2 regions of the Paenibacillus marchantiae genome follow, and region 2 is predicted to be linked to the other one. Evidence: riboswitches for the same ligand, from Rfam matches in the RefSeq annotation. Region 2 holds a riboswitch; the other holds the start of a gene.

Region 1 (7,445 bases), 3.0 Mb from region 2:
CGGAGACAATTGGCTTGCCAAAGATTTCAGCTTGGCTTGCATCCGTAGCCCCAGTTACAAAGCCCAAAGGGAGACCCAACATGTTTCCCACAAAGATAAACATAATCATTGTGGTTGCCAAGGTAAGGAAATGCTGCCCCTTCTTCATGTCCATCGTGCTCGAGATCAGGTTACGTACAAACTCAATCGCCCACTCTAGGAAGTTTTGCATTTTGCCCGGATTTTCCACTGACAAGTTCCGCGTAGCCAGTTTTGCAACAATAAATACAATGGCGGATGTTACGATCAGCATCAGCAGAACAGACAAATCAAGATGGAACCCACCCAGGTTAATTATCGGAGATTCATGCATATTTTTCTCACCCCTTTCTCATTCGAAAGCTTGCAGCACCACTATGAGTCTGCTTTGCGGGACAACAATATCCCTATAAATAGTAAGGAAAATTGCGCTATGACCAAGCCAACTACAACCGCATATAAATTGAAGTATTGCGGATACTGCATCGCCACGAAAACAGCGAGTACTGCGAGAGCTGCTCTAGTCAAAAATCCCAGGTTCACACGCTTAAGGTTTCCTTCCGCTGCACCATCCAACATTCTCCTGACTTTGCGACCCAGATAAGACGCGTTGATCCAACTGATCACCGTTCCTAGGGCCAGTCCCAAAGCTATTGTTTCCACACGGGGCAGAAAGGCCGCTGCTAGAAAACAAATCATAAGAAAGTACATGATGAAAACAGTCATCCATCTGCGGTATCTGGTTAGTTCACTCATCACTTTCCCCCATGAATTTTTTCGCGATAAAGTAGATGCTTACGCCGCCTGCTGCCAAAAAAAAGAGAACGCTTACGGCGATCCATATTCCGCTACCCCCGATGGTCTTGTCCACCCAGGAGCCAACGTAATATCCGGCAACAGCGAGAATGGCAATCTCGATTCCAAAAGCTGTCACGAGCCCCATCGCTTTCCATACATTATCGTCATGGTTACGGGATGAATTTGGTTTGTTCGAATCGGCCATTTTCCACGCCACCCTTGCAATCCCAGTTAATTTTACTGAATGATGAGAGCCTTTGTCAATTGAATGATTTTAGCGTTTTAAAGGGGAAAACGACGGGAATACAGGCCCTCAGAGCCCATAAACCCGCGTAAACCGTACAGTTTAACTGTATGCTGTACCCTTTAATAATCCGTTAGAAAAAATGAATTATTTTTTGAATTTTCTGTGAAATGATTCCGGACGTTCACTATTCACACCAAAATGATGCAAAATCGCATTGACAATTCTTTCTGAAGCATGTCCATCACCATAAGGATTGGCAGCCTGACTCATGCTTGCATACAGTGTTTCGTCTGTAAGCAGAGCTTTGGTGCGCTCATATACACGTTCCTCTTCGGTACCCACCAGCTCCAGTGTTCCAGCCTCAATTCCTTCCGGACGCTCCGTTGTATCCCGAAGGACGAGAACAGGCACACCAAACGAAGGCGCTTCTTCCTGCAAACCTCCTGAATCTGTCAAAATCAAGTGAGTATGCGGGTAAAAGTTATGCAAATCCACCACGTCTAGTGGATCAATAAGTTGAATACGGGGGTGATTCCCCAAAATCGCGTGAGCCGGCTCCTTCACAGCAGGACTTAGATGTACCGGATACACGATGGCAATATCCTCAAACTCGTCGGCAATCCGTTTGACGGCCTGGAAAATGTTACGGTGAGGCTCGCCTTGGGATTCACGGCGGTGAGCTGTCATCAGCACAAGACGCTTGCCCTGTGCCCAATCTAGTACCGGATGTGTGTAATCCTGCCGTACTGTATATTGAAACACATCTGTTACCGTGTTGCCTGTGACATACGTACTAGACTCCGATTTATTTTCTTTGGCAAGGTTAGAAGAAGACCAGTCCGTCGGTGCAAAATGCAAGTCAGCAAGCACACCGGTTAACTGACGGTTCATTTCTTCCGGGTATGGAGAGAGCTTGTTCCACGTGCGAAGACCTGCTTCCACATGCCCCACCTGAATCTGCTGCAGGAACGCAGCATAGCTGGCTACAAACGTTGTCAGCGTATCACCGTGAACCAACACGATATCCGGCTTTGCTTCACGCAAAACCGGCTCCAGGCCTCCCAGCACACGAATCGTAATTTCATTCAACGTCTGGCGATCTTTCATCACATCCAGATCGTAGTCTGGATGAATATCGAATACTTCAAGAACCTGATCCAGCATCTGACGATGCTGTGCAGTAACGCAAACGATCGATTCAATAGATTCGGGATGTTTCTGCAGTTCCAAAATAAGCGGAGCCATCTTGATGGCTTCCGGGCGCACCCCGAATATCGTCATGACTTTAATTTTCTTGGACATTGAAGCAAAGCCCCTTTTCTATAAGTTCATGTTCAAAAAGTCCGGTTTTCAGTACCAAGAATATGGAATGAAGGTAGAAATGGAGTAGCGGAGCGTAGGGAAAACTACGTGAGCAACGGACATTTCGGCTGAATTTCATATTCGATGTCGATGATGCCCTTGGGCATCCTTCGTAATCAAAATTGGACTTTTTGAACAACCTCTTACAAAGCATGCGATATGCTTATTTAGTGCCGTATAGACGGTCTCCTGCATCTCCCAGTCCGGGAACGATATAGCCGTGATCATCCAGACGATCGTCCAGTGCAGCAACGTAGATGTCTACATCCGGATGCGCATCCTGAACAGCTTTTACTCCTTCAGGAGCTGCAACAAGGTTCATCATTTTAATTTGCGTGCAGCCGCGTTTTTTGAGCACGTCAATAGCAGCAATGGCAGAACCGCCAGTTGCCAGCATCGGGTCGATGACAATCAACTGACGCTCTGTCACGTCCGTAGGCAGCTTGGTGTAGTATTCAACAGGTTGCAGTGTTTCCGGGTCACGGAACAAACCTACATGTCCAACTTTTGCCGCCGGCAGCAATTTGACAACACCATCCAGCATCCCAAGGCCCGCACGCAAAATCGGCACCAGCCCAAGCATACGTCCGGAAATGACTTTTCCTTGTGTTTCAGCTACTGGTGTCTGTACATCAATAGTTTCCAGCTCAACATCTCTTGTAATCTCATAAGCCATCAGTGTAGCCACTTCATCCACCAATTCACGAAAATCTTTCGTATTCGTACGCATGTCGCGTATAAACGTCAGTTTGTGTTGAATCAAAGGGTGATCACATATTACTAATTTTCCCATCTAATTTGTCCCTCCGGTATGTTCTTCATGTTCAGCATTACCAAATATGCCTAATCATCATTCATAGGCCCGATAAATCCTGTATATTATATCATCACCTACACCGAATTACACCATCAAAGGGCACTTAATCATTACAGAAAACCGAATCCTATAAAAATAGGACCGGAAAAATGAGTCTTCCGGTCCTTTTTGCTCTCGCTGTTATGTCAGTTGAATGTTAAAAATGTGTAAACACTATGAAGCTCCGCAAACCGAATGACCTTCTGATCGCTGTTATCCCCAGAATTCTTTTGATCCATAAATAAATGGTGGAATTCCGGTGATAAAGGCGAGCGCTACGCTTCTTCAGGTTCTTTCGGTTTGCTCCGTCTGAGTGTTTACATAAGAACATCTCAAATACAAACACCATGAGCAAGTTTTTTAGTATTTAAGATCTGTGTACAGTGGGAATTGGTCCGTAAGTGCCGTTACTTCAGCACGGGCTTCGTCCAATTTAGCTGTATCTTTAGGGTTTTTCAATGTTTTCGCAATGATCTTACCAATAGCTACCATCGCTTCTTCGTTCATACCACGGGAAGTAGCTGCAGGTGTACCGATACGGATACCGCTCGTTACAAACGGGCTAGTTGGGTCAAACGGAATTGCATTTTTGTTCACGGTAATACCGATGGAATCAAGTACATGCTCGGCTTCTTTACCTGTGATATTCACGCTGCGTGTGTCGATCAGCATCAAGTGGTTGTCTGTACCGCCGGATACGATGTTCAATCCTTCAGCAATCAGCGTTTCAGCCAATACTTGTGCATTTTTTACCACGTTTTGTGCATACGTTTTGAACGAAGGTTGCAGTGCTTCACCGAATGCTACCGCTTTGGAAGCAATCACGTGCATCAGAGGTCCACCTTGGGAACCAGGGAATACCGCTTTATCAATCGCTGCTGCCCAAGCTTTGCGGCACAAAATCATACCACCACGAGGTCCACGCAACGTTTTGTGAGTTGTTGTCGTTACGAAATGCGCATGTGGAACCGGGCTTGGATGCAAGCCTGCAGCTACCAGTCCTGCAATGTGAGCCATATCCACCATGAACAAAGCACCTACATCATTAGCGATGGAAGCAAGCTTTTCAAAATCAATGATACGCGGATATGCACTTGCACCTGCAACGATCATGCGAGGGCGATGTTTAAATGCCGCTTTGCGCACTTCATCATAATCAATCAGGAATGTATCTTCTTGTACACCGTAAGCCACGAAATTGTACAGCAATCCGGAAGCATTAACCGGGCTACCATGTGTGAGGTGTCCGCCATGCGCAAGGTTCATACCAAGCACAGTATCACCTGGTTTCAAAGCCGCAAGGTATACTGCCATGTTCGCTTGTGCACCGGAGTGAGGTTGAACATTCACATGTTCTGCTCCAAACAATTCTTTGGCACGATCACGCGCGATATCTTCTACGATATCCACATGCTCACAACCACCGTAGTAACGTTTGCCTGGATATCCTTCAGCGTACTTGTTAGTAAGTACAGATCCCATTGCCTCAATAACCGCTTCGCTTACGATATTCTCGGACGCGATCAGCTCAATGTTGTTTTGTTGACGTTTCAGTTCAAGATTCATCGCTTCCAGTACTGCCGGGTCATTCTTGCGCAATTGTTCCATGATTAAATTCCTCCCAGTTATAAGTGAAGTTATAAAGCGAAACTACAGTGGTTACACTCCTGACTTCGATTGCATCACCATCTTCCGATCGCTGTTATCCCCAGATTTTTCTGAACTCCCTTATAATAAGGGGGAAATCCGGGGATAAAGGCGAACGCTTTGCTTCTTCAGATTGGTGTTGCACTCTCCGTTTTCGTGTAAAGTCTAATTTGGCTTTAAATAGGTTGAAGATATCAGTCACAAAATGTCGAATCTGGTTGCTCTTCCATACGATACACTGCACGCTCGCCGCCAATCAACTTCGGACGGGTCAGTGCTGTAGTTACACGGGCATCACCGATGTAGCGGAGTGCTGTTCTGAAAGGTACTGCCACATGCCGCAAATGCATGCCAATCATCGTCTCCCCAATATCCAGTCCCGCATGGGCCTGCACATGTTCAGCCAGGCATGGATCGGTCAGCGAGCGATACGCTGCGGATGCCATGGAACCACCTGCTTTGGGCACAGGTACTGCACCCACTTCAGTCAATCCAAGACGTTTAAGCAGTGAACGCTCCATAACCAGCGCACGGTTCAGGTGCTCACAGCATTGGAATACAACATCAAAACCGAACTCCTGCTGCACCTCGCGTATACCCGCAAGAAGCTGCTGCGCTACTTCAACAGCACCGCTTGTACCAATCCGTTTGCCTGCAACTTCACTTGTACTTGTACCGATCACAACGATCTGTCCAGGTCCAAGCTGTCCGGCAAGCGCCAGTTCACGCAGAATGGATGTGGTCTGTTCATGCAATCCGGGTTGTTCCGAATCTAACTCAATAGTCATCCTATCGCCTCCCGATAAAATCATGCCCGGCTTCCTCTTGGCTGCCCTTGGTATTCTCTTGTATGGCATTTCAGGTACTATTATAGCGAATAATCAGATGAAAGACGAAAAAAAGAGCAGTCTGCGGGTAACGCAGAATTGCTCTTTTGCCCAGGCGACCGGCCGTTTGTTCCGGTGCTCCATCGTGGTTATGCCCACTTCGTCGCCAGTTACACCGGATCCCTGTTTTCCCATTCATCATAAAACAACCTGCGTTTAAAATCAACGGGTAATTTACATCCCATGTACGTTTTTTATATGGAAATCTATCGGTACCTGGGAATGATTAAACGAATCCAATTACTCCAACTTGTCCAAAAGTCTGTCGAGCGCAGTCCGAATCTCTGCCGCAGCGATGTTGTAATCGTCGCGACTTCCGCCAAACGGGTCCGAAATATCAAAGCTCGGAATGCGTTGTCTAATCTCGATTGCCCGCTCACGTTCAGATGCCAAAATCTCCTGACCTAGCGCACGTTTCATTTCGAATGTCGCAAACAGGCTGTCCAATTCCTGAAGATCATTCAAGACTTGCTCGTCATTTTCCGCATACTCTTTCAAGGTATACGTCTTGTGTACCGAGTCAGGAAAAACCTGCATGACATGCTGTTTATGACTGCGTGTTAACGTGAGAATCAGGTCGGCCCAGCCGACTAGGTTGGAGCTAAGAAGCGTCGAATGTGGGGGTCCCTCAACGTTGTGATCCCTTAATACGGCCTCCGCATGACGGGAAATGGGCATGCCCGTTGTTGCGGCTACACCTGCGGAACGAACGTCCACCTGAATGCCCCGCTCAGACGCCAGTTTACGTAAAAGTCCCTCCGCCATGGGGCTGCGACATGTATTCCCTGTACATACAAACAAAATATGTTTCATTGTGGTTAGCCTCCCCATTTTGCAAATGTTGTCGAATCATGTTTGAAACTCCATCTGAACCAATGAAACTCTTAATTATATATTGAAGACTGCACTAGGCTGTAATTATGGTTAACGTCGTTTTTTAAAATATAAACAAAAGTCCAAAAGCGAGCAAGATCGCTCCGCCGACCGCTTCTCCGTAATCCCCCATGTTCTGGCTCACACGCCGTCCCAACATCAGACCCATGACGGACATTGCTCCACCACAGACACCAAAAGCCAGTACCGTTAACACCAAGTCACTGCTGAACATGCCGAGCGAGACTCCAACGGAAAACGAATCCACACTGACACTCAGTGAGAACAGTATCACACCGAGCAAAGATCGATGATCCACCAGTTTGGTATCTCCCTCCCGGAAAGCGTTCAAGATCATATGGGCGCCGAGCAGGACCAGCAGACCGCCAGCTGCATACGTCGTAATGTCACCAAGTAAGGAACTGACATATTTGCCCGTATACATGCCGATGAGCGGCATGATGATGTGAAACAGGGCCGTTACGGTACTGATTCGCAATACATCTCTCATACGAATGCCCTTCATGCCAATCCCGATGCCGAGTGAGAACGCGTCGAGTCCGAGAGCGACGGCCATAATCAAAATGGTTACCAACTGCCCTACATGGGCAGACACATCCCACATCCCCATACCCCCAAGTCACGTAAAGGTTCTTGTACACCTTATGCGGACAAGGACATAAACATGACCTGAGAAGACATTTTGCAATCCCAGCTCAAAAAAATGGAATTGCTAGTCGTAACTAGAGGACGAGTG
Region 2 (7,445 bases):
GATGATCATGCCCTTTAACCTACGCACACGGAGGAACACTCATGCTTAAGCGCAGTTATTATGGTTTACTAGCGACTGTCACTCTGAGTTCATTTGGTGACGTATTTGGTCTTCTGGCTATGGAATGGCTTGTCTATGAAATAACTGCATCTAAGATGGCCATGGGTGCGATGGCACTAAGCTTTAGCATTCCAGAAGTGGCCATTCGGTTGCTCGGCTCGCCGTTAGCCGATCGGTTACACCGAGGGCGGTTCATGGCAGTGCTTGCTTCTGTTAGGTTGCTTGCTCTCTTATTACCGCTGAGTCTGGGACTCGCAGGACACTTGCAATTATGGCATCTTTTCCTGGCCGCAGGACTAAGCGGGGCATGTTCTGCCCTATTCATGCCCACCGCAATGGCAATTATTCCCGGAGTAGCAGATAAACACAAATTGGTGCGTGCATTCGCGGTAATCGACGGCTGCCGTAATGCAGCTGCTTTGTTGGGCCCAGCTTTAGCCGGAGCTCTTACTGCCGTAGCTGGGGCGTTGCCAACGCTGGGCATCAACGCCGTTTGTTACACCGCCGCCATTGCCACGTTGCTCTATCTGCCCACAATGCAGAAGCCAGTAGCAGCTAAGTCCTCATTTTCAATTAAGGCTTATTTCAGAGATATCCATGAAGGTTTCTCCTTTTATCGTAGTTTCCCGGCCATGCTTTCGATTATGGGAATGGTTTCGATCAGCAACATGTCTTCTGTAGCGATCTGGACGATGATGATTCCTTTTGTTCGTGAAGTGTTAAATCGGGATGCCGCTGCTATGGGTACACTCACCACTGCTTCAGCATGTGGCACATTAATAGGACTTTTGGTCATCTCGTGGATGGGTGAAATCAAAAGACGACGGACAGTTATGTTGTGCAGCCTAGCCGCCATCGGGCTTTTTAACGCCTTACTGGGCCTATTCCCGAGTTATCAGTTTGCGCTCGTTGCCTTATGTACCGCTGGTGCAGCAGGACCTTTCTTTGGTTCTCTCAGTTCAGCTTTGCATGGTACACTTGTCCCCGGACCTCTTCAAGGCCGAGTCAACTCAATACGGTTCCTCATTGGTGGCGGACTACAGCCTGTAGGTGCTTTTGCAGGTGCAGCGGTTGCAGAACTCTATGGTCTGCCTTTCTTATTCTTGTCTTTGGGTCTGCTCCCCTTGCTTTGTTCGGTCGCCGCAGCTTTCCTTCCCAACCTGAAGAATTTAGATGGTGATTTATCTACTTTACAGAATAGAACACAATTCAATTCTCATAACAAGGTAATTAACACATTATAGGAATATCATTTTTCTAAAATAGGTGAATCTCTGGATTAGTTGTGTGTATCCGCTATAGCTGACTTGTAATCTACAAATCGGATACACACCGCACAAAAAAGAACGACAATCCCGATCAAGGTTTTGTCGTTCCTCATTCATTTAAATTTTCTTTCCTATATCTTCTCCGCTACAGCAGTTCGAACTGAAGCTGAGGTTCTGTTATCTCAGTTTTCCCTTCCAGCTGTACAGCGCCATATCCCAATTCCAGAACCGCAGCAATTCGCTCGTTGCCTAACACGCCAAACTTTTCAGCACGACTCCGGTCGTACATCCAGTCATGCAACGTACTGCGCACACCCAGGCCCTGTTCATGGGCAAGCAAACGAAAATTTTGGATCAGACAGCAGACAGCTGCAAAGTCCTCTTCCCGCTTATGATGATCCGCCTCTTCCTTCACCAGAACCAGAAGATACGCTGGAGCGTGCTCCTGCATTCCCTGCATGAGTTTCCCATTACGATTATCGGCAAAAATAAATCGCCACGGCTCACGAAGTCCATCATTTGGCGCCCACACGGCGTGATTGAGCAATTCAAGGATTAGCTCCTGTGATACCGGTCGATCCAAAAAATATTTCGGACTGTGTATGCCCCCTTGCAGATCGGACAATTCCATATTTACATCCTCCCTTCTACGTAGTCTGACCCTGAAATACAGTCCACTTTTGCTCAGCTGGTGTTCTTTTCCGGCTTCTTGGCGCTTTGTCGTAATATCCCATATGAAGAATGCCAACAAATCTTTCATCCTCACGCAGTCCAATTCCTTTGAAAAAGCCTTCATTCTGAATCATGGACTCTGTATCCCACAGCATTCCTAACCCTTTTTCCCATCCCAGCAGTTGGAAGCTCTGCATCATCCCGCAGGCAGCCGCATAATTGCGGTCATTGGTCAGACGATCCGGTCCTACAGTCGACATAACAATGACATGAGCAGGAATATCGGTAAACCTCTTTTTAAACACATCCAGCAGTTTTCCCGGAATCAACTTGCCGAGCTTGCTCTGCGACATCTGTTCCAGCATGCAGTCCACCAACCGTTTGCGTGCTTCGGGAGTTCCGGCATAAACAACACGCCATGAGCCAGATTCAACAGATGGTTGAAGCCGTGTAGCCTTGTGCAGCAATTCAACAACCAACTCCTGTTCCACCGGTGTAGAATTACATTTACGAATACTTCTGCGTTCCCTGATCAATTCTGCCAGACTCAAGTGTTTCACTCTCCTTCAGTTTATCTGGATTCCATATCCATGCTGCTGTCTTGAAGAAATTGAAGTATTATTTTCAGCTCCGGTTCCGAATATTTGTCCAAAGAACGATAGAACCGTTCAGCCTCAAGTACATGTAAACGTTCATGCAGTTCAAAGATCTTTTTGCCTTGCGGTGACAACCGGAAGTAGCTCTCCTTTTTGTTGTCATTCATTTTCGTACGTTTGACGAATCCTTCCTCCAGCAGTTTGTTGCCGATCTTGGTAATACTCGCTTTGGACAAATTCATCGCCTCAGCAATACCTGTGTTGTTTATAGGCTCATGCTTGCCAATGCAATCTATCATATGAACCGCGGTCAAATGCTGAGGGATTTTGTCCATGCTTTCCCGCTGGGCGATACTTAGAAAATGTTCAATTTCCGTATCCTTGTGATTCTCATATACATGTAAAAACCGGATAAATTGGTCATACAGTAACTGTTTTGTTCGATCGTTTGAATCCATTCTTCAATCGCTCCTTATTTACTTATAAACAATAAAAAAACCTTGAATGATTATGCTAATTCAGGAAATTAATCTGAAATAGTTTACTTGTTAACAATATATCACGAGTGAGAACAGTTATCAACTATTTCCTCTGGTAAAAGAAAAAAATTAGAATTAAGCCCTAGGCTACCTTACTGCTTGGAGAATGGCATCTTACATACAGAAACATTTTCTATTTTGATAACGTCTACATATTCAAATAATTAATCCTTAGTGGAGGAGCCTATGTTTAAAAAAATCACTATTTCCTTGCTGACAACGACTCTGCTCATCCTGCCGAGCTTTGCGGCTACCGGGGAAGCTGCAAACCAGTACATCACAATGGATACTGGCATGCTACAAAATAATCGTGTTCTAATTCCGTTACGGGCAGTGTCCGAAAACTTGGGAGCGGAAGTTAACTGGAACAAAGAACTAAAAAATATCACCATGACCAAAGGTGAAACGACAATACTTTTGACCATTAACTCTAAAAAGATATTGGTTAACCAAGAGGCAGTTTCTCTGGATGTTCCTGCGGAATTAAACGATAACACCACCTATGTCCCGGCGCGGTTTATCAGTCAAACTTTAGGCGCTGACGTGCAATGGAATCAACAAACCAGCCAAGCAACTATTACTCTTGATGGTAAGCAACTACAGGTAACGATGGCAAAACCCAAAGTGCAAGTGCCCAATACAAAGAGAATAACGGCCAAACAACAGCAAATCTTCGTTGACAAATTAAATGAAGCGACAAATCTGTCGTCGATTAAGCAAATTCGGACGTACTTTAGCACCTATTTTACAGATCGTTTTATCAATCAAATTATTCAGGATAAAGGGCTGGAATATGACTTTAAATTCAAAATCATTAGCCAATCCAGCCTGACTTACCCTGACAGTAATACAGCTAGATTAAGTCAATACTCGGGTTCTAGTTCCGTTTACGGTAACAAGGAAACACTCTACCGAAGTGCCACACTCGTCTATACAAATAAGGGCTGGAAAGTAGATCGTGTTGAATTTTCATTAATAGACGAGATACTTAATCCTTAAGATCATCTCTCTCTATAAGAGAAATCCATTAACTATTGAACAATTTTGCTTTTTCAAGTACTATCAATCTAAACAATTTAAACGATCATATGTAACTGGCGAACACGGTGAACCGTGAGGGAGCATATGGTTTTGTAATAAGCCGTACGCCTGGGCAGAGGTAAGGAATATTTATTTCCTTGCCTCTTTTTTATGTTGAAAGGGCGATGTGAAAATGAGTACTGACAAACTGATCTTGAATGGACAAACGGTAGCAGATTTTATGAAGGAAGACATGGCCTCGAAGGTTGCCATTCTTAAGGAAAAAGGCATTCAGCCTTGTCTCGCTACAATTCTCGTCGGAGATGATCCTTCTTCAGCGACTTATGTGCGTATGAAAGGAAATGCTTGTGCTCGCTTAGGCGTGCAATCCATTAAGGTCGTTCTTTCTGCGGATACCACCACGGATGAATTAATTCAAGAAATAAACAAGCTAAATGATGACCCTTCCGTACACGGTATTTTGCTTCAGCACCCTGTCCCGAATCATATCGATGAAAGAGCAGCTTTTGATGCCATTAGTATCGAGAAAGACGTTGACGGTGTTACGACTCTCGGTTTTGCACTTAATGCTTTTGGAGACGCAGAATTCCCTTCCTGTACACCACAGGCTATTATGCGCATTTTGGATTTCTACAATATTCAGATCGAGGGCAAACATGCAGTTGTCATCGGAAGAAGTCCAATTCTGGGCAAACCTGTCTCAGCCATGCTGCTCAACCGGAATGCAACGGTGACGACTTGCCACTCCAAAACCGTGAATCTGGAAGAAATCGTGAAGCTTGGCGATATCATAATTGCAGCCGTGGGCAAACCGCTCTTTGTTAAAGGAGACTGGATTAAACCAGGTGCTGTCGTTATTGATGCAGGTTATAACAAAGGCAACGTCGGAGATGTGGACTACGAAGCTTGCTTTGTTCCTTCTTCAGCAATTACACCTGTACCGGGCGGTGTTGGTCCTGTAACGATTGCGACGCTCATTGAACATACGATTAAATCTGCCTACAAGCTGTCTGAAAATGCATAATTGAATTAGCCAAAAAACAAGGTCCCTCCAGTTGACGAGGGGCCTGTTTTGTCTTTGAATAAGCTCGAATTGAAAATAAGAAAATATATAGATCTTTTTTTCTCTTTTTACAAACGGACCATATCTATATTATTATGAACAAGGCTTAGGAAGGAGATAAACATAACTTGAAACCTTTAGTACAGCTCCTGCATTTTGGTTATCATCAGGCGATGAGTTGCATTTTTCCTGTGGCGATCTTTGGAACGTTGGCCCTTTCTAGCGTAATTCAGATACCCTTTCTTTATCGCTATGATGCCATTCTGCTTGTTTTATTAGCAGTACAATACCTTATGTACCGGAGCGGATTGGAAACACGTGATGAAATCAAAGTCATATGTATATTTCACGTGATTGGATTGGTACTGGAGATGTATAAGGTGTGGATGGGATCCTGGTCATACCCTGAGCCTGGTTATACCAAGCTCTTTGGCGTTCCCCTTTATAGCGGATTTATGTATGCAAGTGTAGCAAGCTTTATGTGCCAAATATGGCGCAGATTGCGTATGGACATGACAGGCTGGCCTGGGTTTGCATCTTCGGTTCTGTTAGGAGGAGCCATCTATATCAACTTTTTCACACATCATTTTATTCCCGATTTTCGTTGGTGGTTGACCGCGCTGGTATTTATTGTTTTTCGTAAAACATGGATTATCTATCGGGTACGATTAACTACCTATCGAATGCCGTTAACGCTCGCTTTTGTCATCGTAGGTTTTTTCATCTGGACTGCTGAAAATATAGCTACATTTTTTAACGGCTGGAAATACCCTGACCAGCATGACTCCTGGCAACTGGTCAGTTTTAGCAAGATCAGTTCGTGGTTCCTTTTGGTGATTATTAGTGTCATCATTGTGGCCCAACTGAAATATGTCAAAGCTAATCGAAAATAATGAGTAGGAGGATACAATGGAAGACTTTATTTTGTGGTTGAAATATGTGTTATTAGGTATCGTACAAGGGGCTACAGAGCCTATTCCGGTTTCTTCAAGCGGACATTTGATTATCGTTCAACGACTGCTTGGCATGCAGCAGAACGGATTATCCTTTGAAATTTTGACAAACACAGCCTCACTGATTGCCATTATGTTTATTTTTCGGGAAGATATCAAAAAACTTATTGTAGGAGGCTGGCGATTTCTATTCTCTCGCAATGCGGAGTACAGAGCAGATTTTATGTTTTGTCTATACATAATCATTGGTACCCTGCCTGCTGCAATCGGGGCTGTGCTATTCAAGGATAAAATTGAAGAAATATTCACTTCTGTCTATACGGTTGCGATTAGTTTACTGATCACAGGGGTTGCGCTGTGGCTTATTCGAAACCTTCGCGGGCGCAAAAGAGATGGGGATTTGTCTGCGAAAGACGCAGTACTGGTGGGTCTGGCTCAAGCGGTGGCTCTTATTCCGGGAATAAGCCGCTCTGGTGCAACAGTGATTGCATCTATTGCTGTCGGGATGAAACAAGAAACGGCGTTGAAATTTTCTTTTATGCTCTACATTCCGATCAGCATTGGCGGGGTAATATTAGGGGCTTCTGACATTGTAACCGATCCGCACCGAGCGCAGTTAGCTATACCTTACATTTTAGCGTTCATTACGACCCTTATCGTAACCTACTTTTCAATGAGATGGTTCATGGGAATTATGGCAAGAGGGAACTTGATTTACTTTTCATACTATTGCTTCGTAGTCGGAATTCTTTTACTTATTTTTTTGTAAACCCGAATTTTCCTTGTAACGTATAAGGGAACAACCCTAAACAGTGGGTTGTTCCCTTTTTATTGTCTTCCAGACTTGACGATCTCGCCCTACTCGCAGGTTCCGTACGAACACTCTTTAACGTTCTCCAAGAACCATGGCGCCCATGCCATTCGGATCATCAATTTGTTTATGGGTTACGAGTTCTCCTTTATCGTTGAATCCCTTCATTTCATACGGAATTGTTACAGACGAGGGCAGTGATACAAACCAGATTATGCTTTCCGGCCCCACCTCAACCAACTTGGCTTCGGCAACTACTGGTTTCTCATTTCCCTCAAACTCGACTGTTACACGCTGAATAGCCGGGTCTAATATATGTCCAAACAGCATAGGGAAAGGTGTCGATATGTGACTCAATTCAGGTATGCTCATGTAATCCAGTGCAGACGTGAATTGAGATGATTCACCAATGGAATATCCGCCACCCCATGCCCACTTCCAT

What was found. A riboswitch is a leader RNA that binds a small molecule or an ion and turns the genes downstream of it on or off. The one in region 2 is predicted to bind ZMP and ZTP.
Region 1: it holds a riboswitch for ZMP and ZTP, as region 2 does, so the genes downstream of both, PTQ21_RS02485 (TIGR01440 family protein) here and PTQ21_RS20535 (bifunctional 5,10-methylenetetrahydrofolate dehydrogenase/5,10-methenyltetrahydrofolate cyclohydrolase) in region 2, are expected to answer to the same signal.

The regions. Positions count from the first base shown of each region.
Region 1 is NZ_CP118270.1:504,168-511,612, forward strand. It holds gene atpB (F0F1 ATP synthase subunit A) at 1-352, opposite strand, end outside; gene PTQ21_RS02460 (ATP synthase subunit I) at 394-774, opposite strand; gene PTQ21_RS02465 (AtpZ/AtpI family protein) at 767-1,021, opposite strand; gene wecB (non-hydrolyzing UDP-N-acetylglucosamine 2-epimerase) at 1,208-2,365, opposite strand; gene upp (uracil phosphoribosyltransferase) at 2,589-3,218, opposite strand; gene PTQ21_RS02480 (serine hydroxymethyltransferase) at 3,642-4,889, opposite strand; gene PTQ21_RS02485 (TIGR01440 family protein) at 5,123-5,716, opposite strand; ZMP/ZTP riboswitch at 5,858-5,939, opposite strand; gene PTQ21_RS02490 (low molecular weight protein arginine phosphatase) at 6,056-6,628, opposite strand; gene PTQ21_RS02495 (manganese efflux pump MntP) at 6,753-7,313, opposite strand.
Region 2 is NZ_CP118270.1:4,518,381-4,525,825, reverse strand. It holds gene PTQ21_RS20565 (ArsR/SmtB family transcription factor) at 1-2, shown strand, start outside; gene PTQ21_RS20560 (MFS transporter) at 42-1,304, shown strand; gene PTQ21_RS20555 (nitroreductase family protein) at 1,474-1,959, opposite strand; gene PTQ21_RS20550 (nitroreductase family protein) at 1,976-2,560, opposite strand; gene PTQ21_RS20545 (MarR family transcriptional regulator) at 2,572-3,054, opposite strand; gene PTQ21_RS20540 (stalk domain-containing protein) at 3,322-4,134, shown strand; ZMP/ZTP riboswitch at 4,216-4,297, shown strand; gene PTQ21_RS20535 (bifunctional 5,10-methylenetetrahydrofolate dehydrogenase/5,10-methenyltetrahydrofolate cyclohydrolase) at 4,349-5,200, shown strand; gene PTQ21_RS20530 (DUF817 domain-containing protein) at 5,413-6,132, shown strand; gene PTQ21_RS20525 (undecaprenyl-diphosphate phosphatase) at 6,149-6,961, shown strand; gene PTQ21_RS20520 (hypothetical protein) at 7,079-7,445, opposite strand, start outside.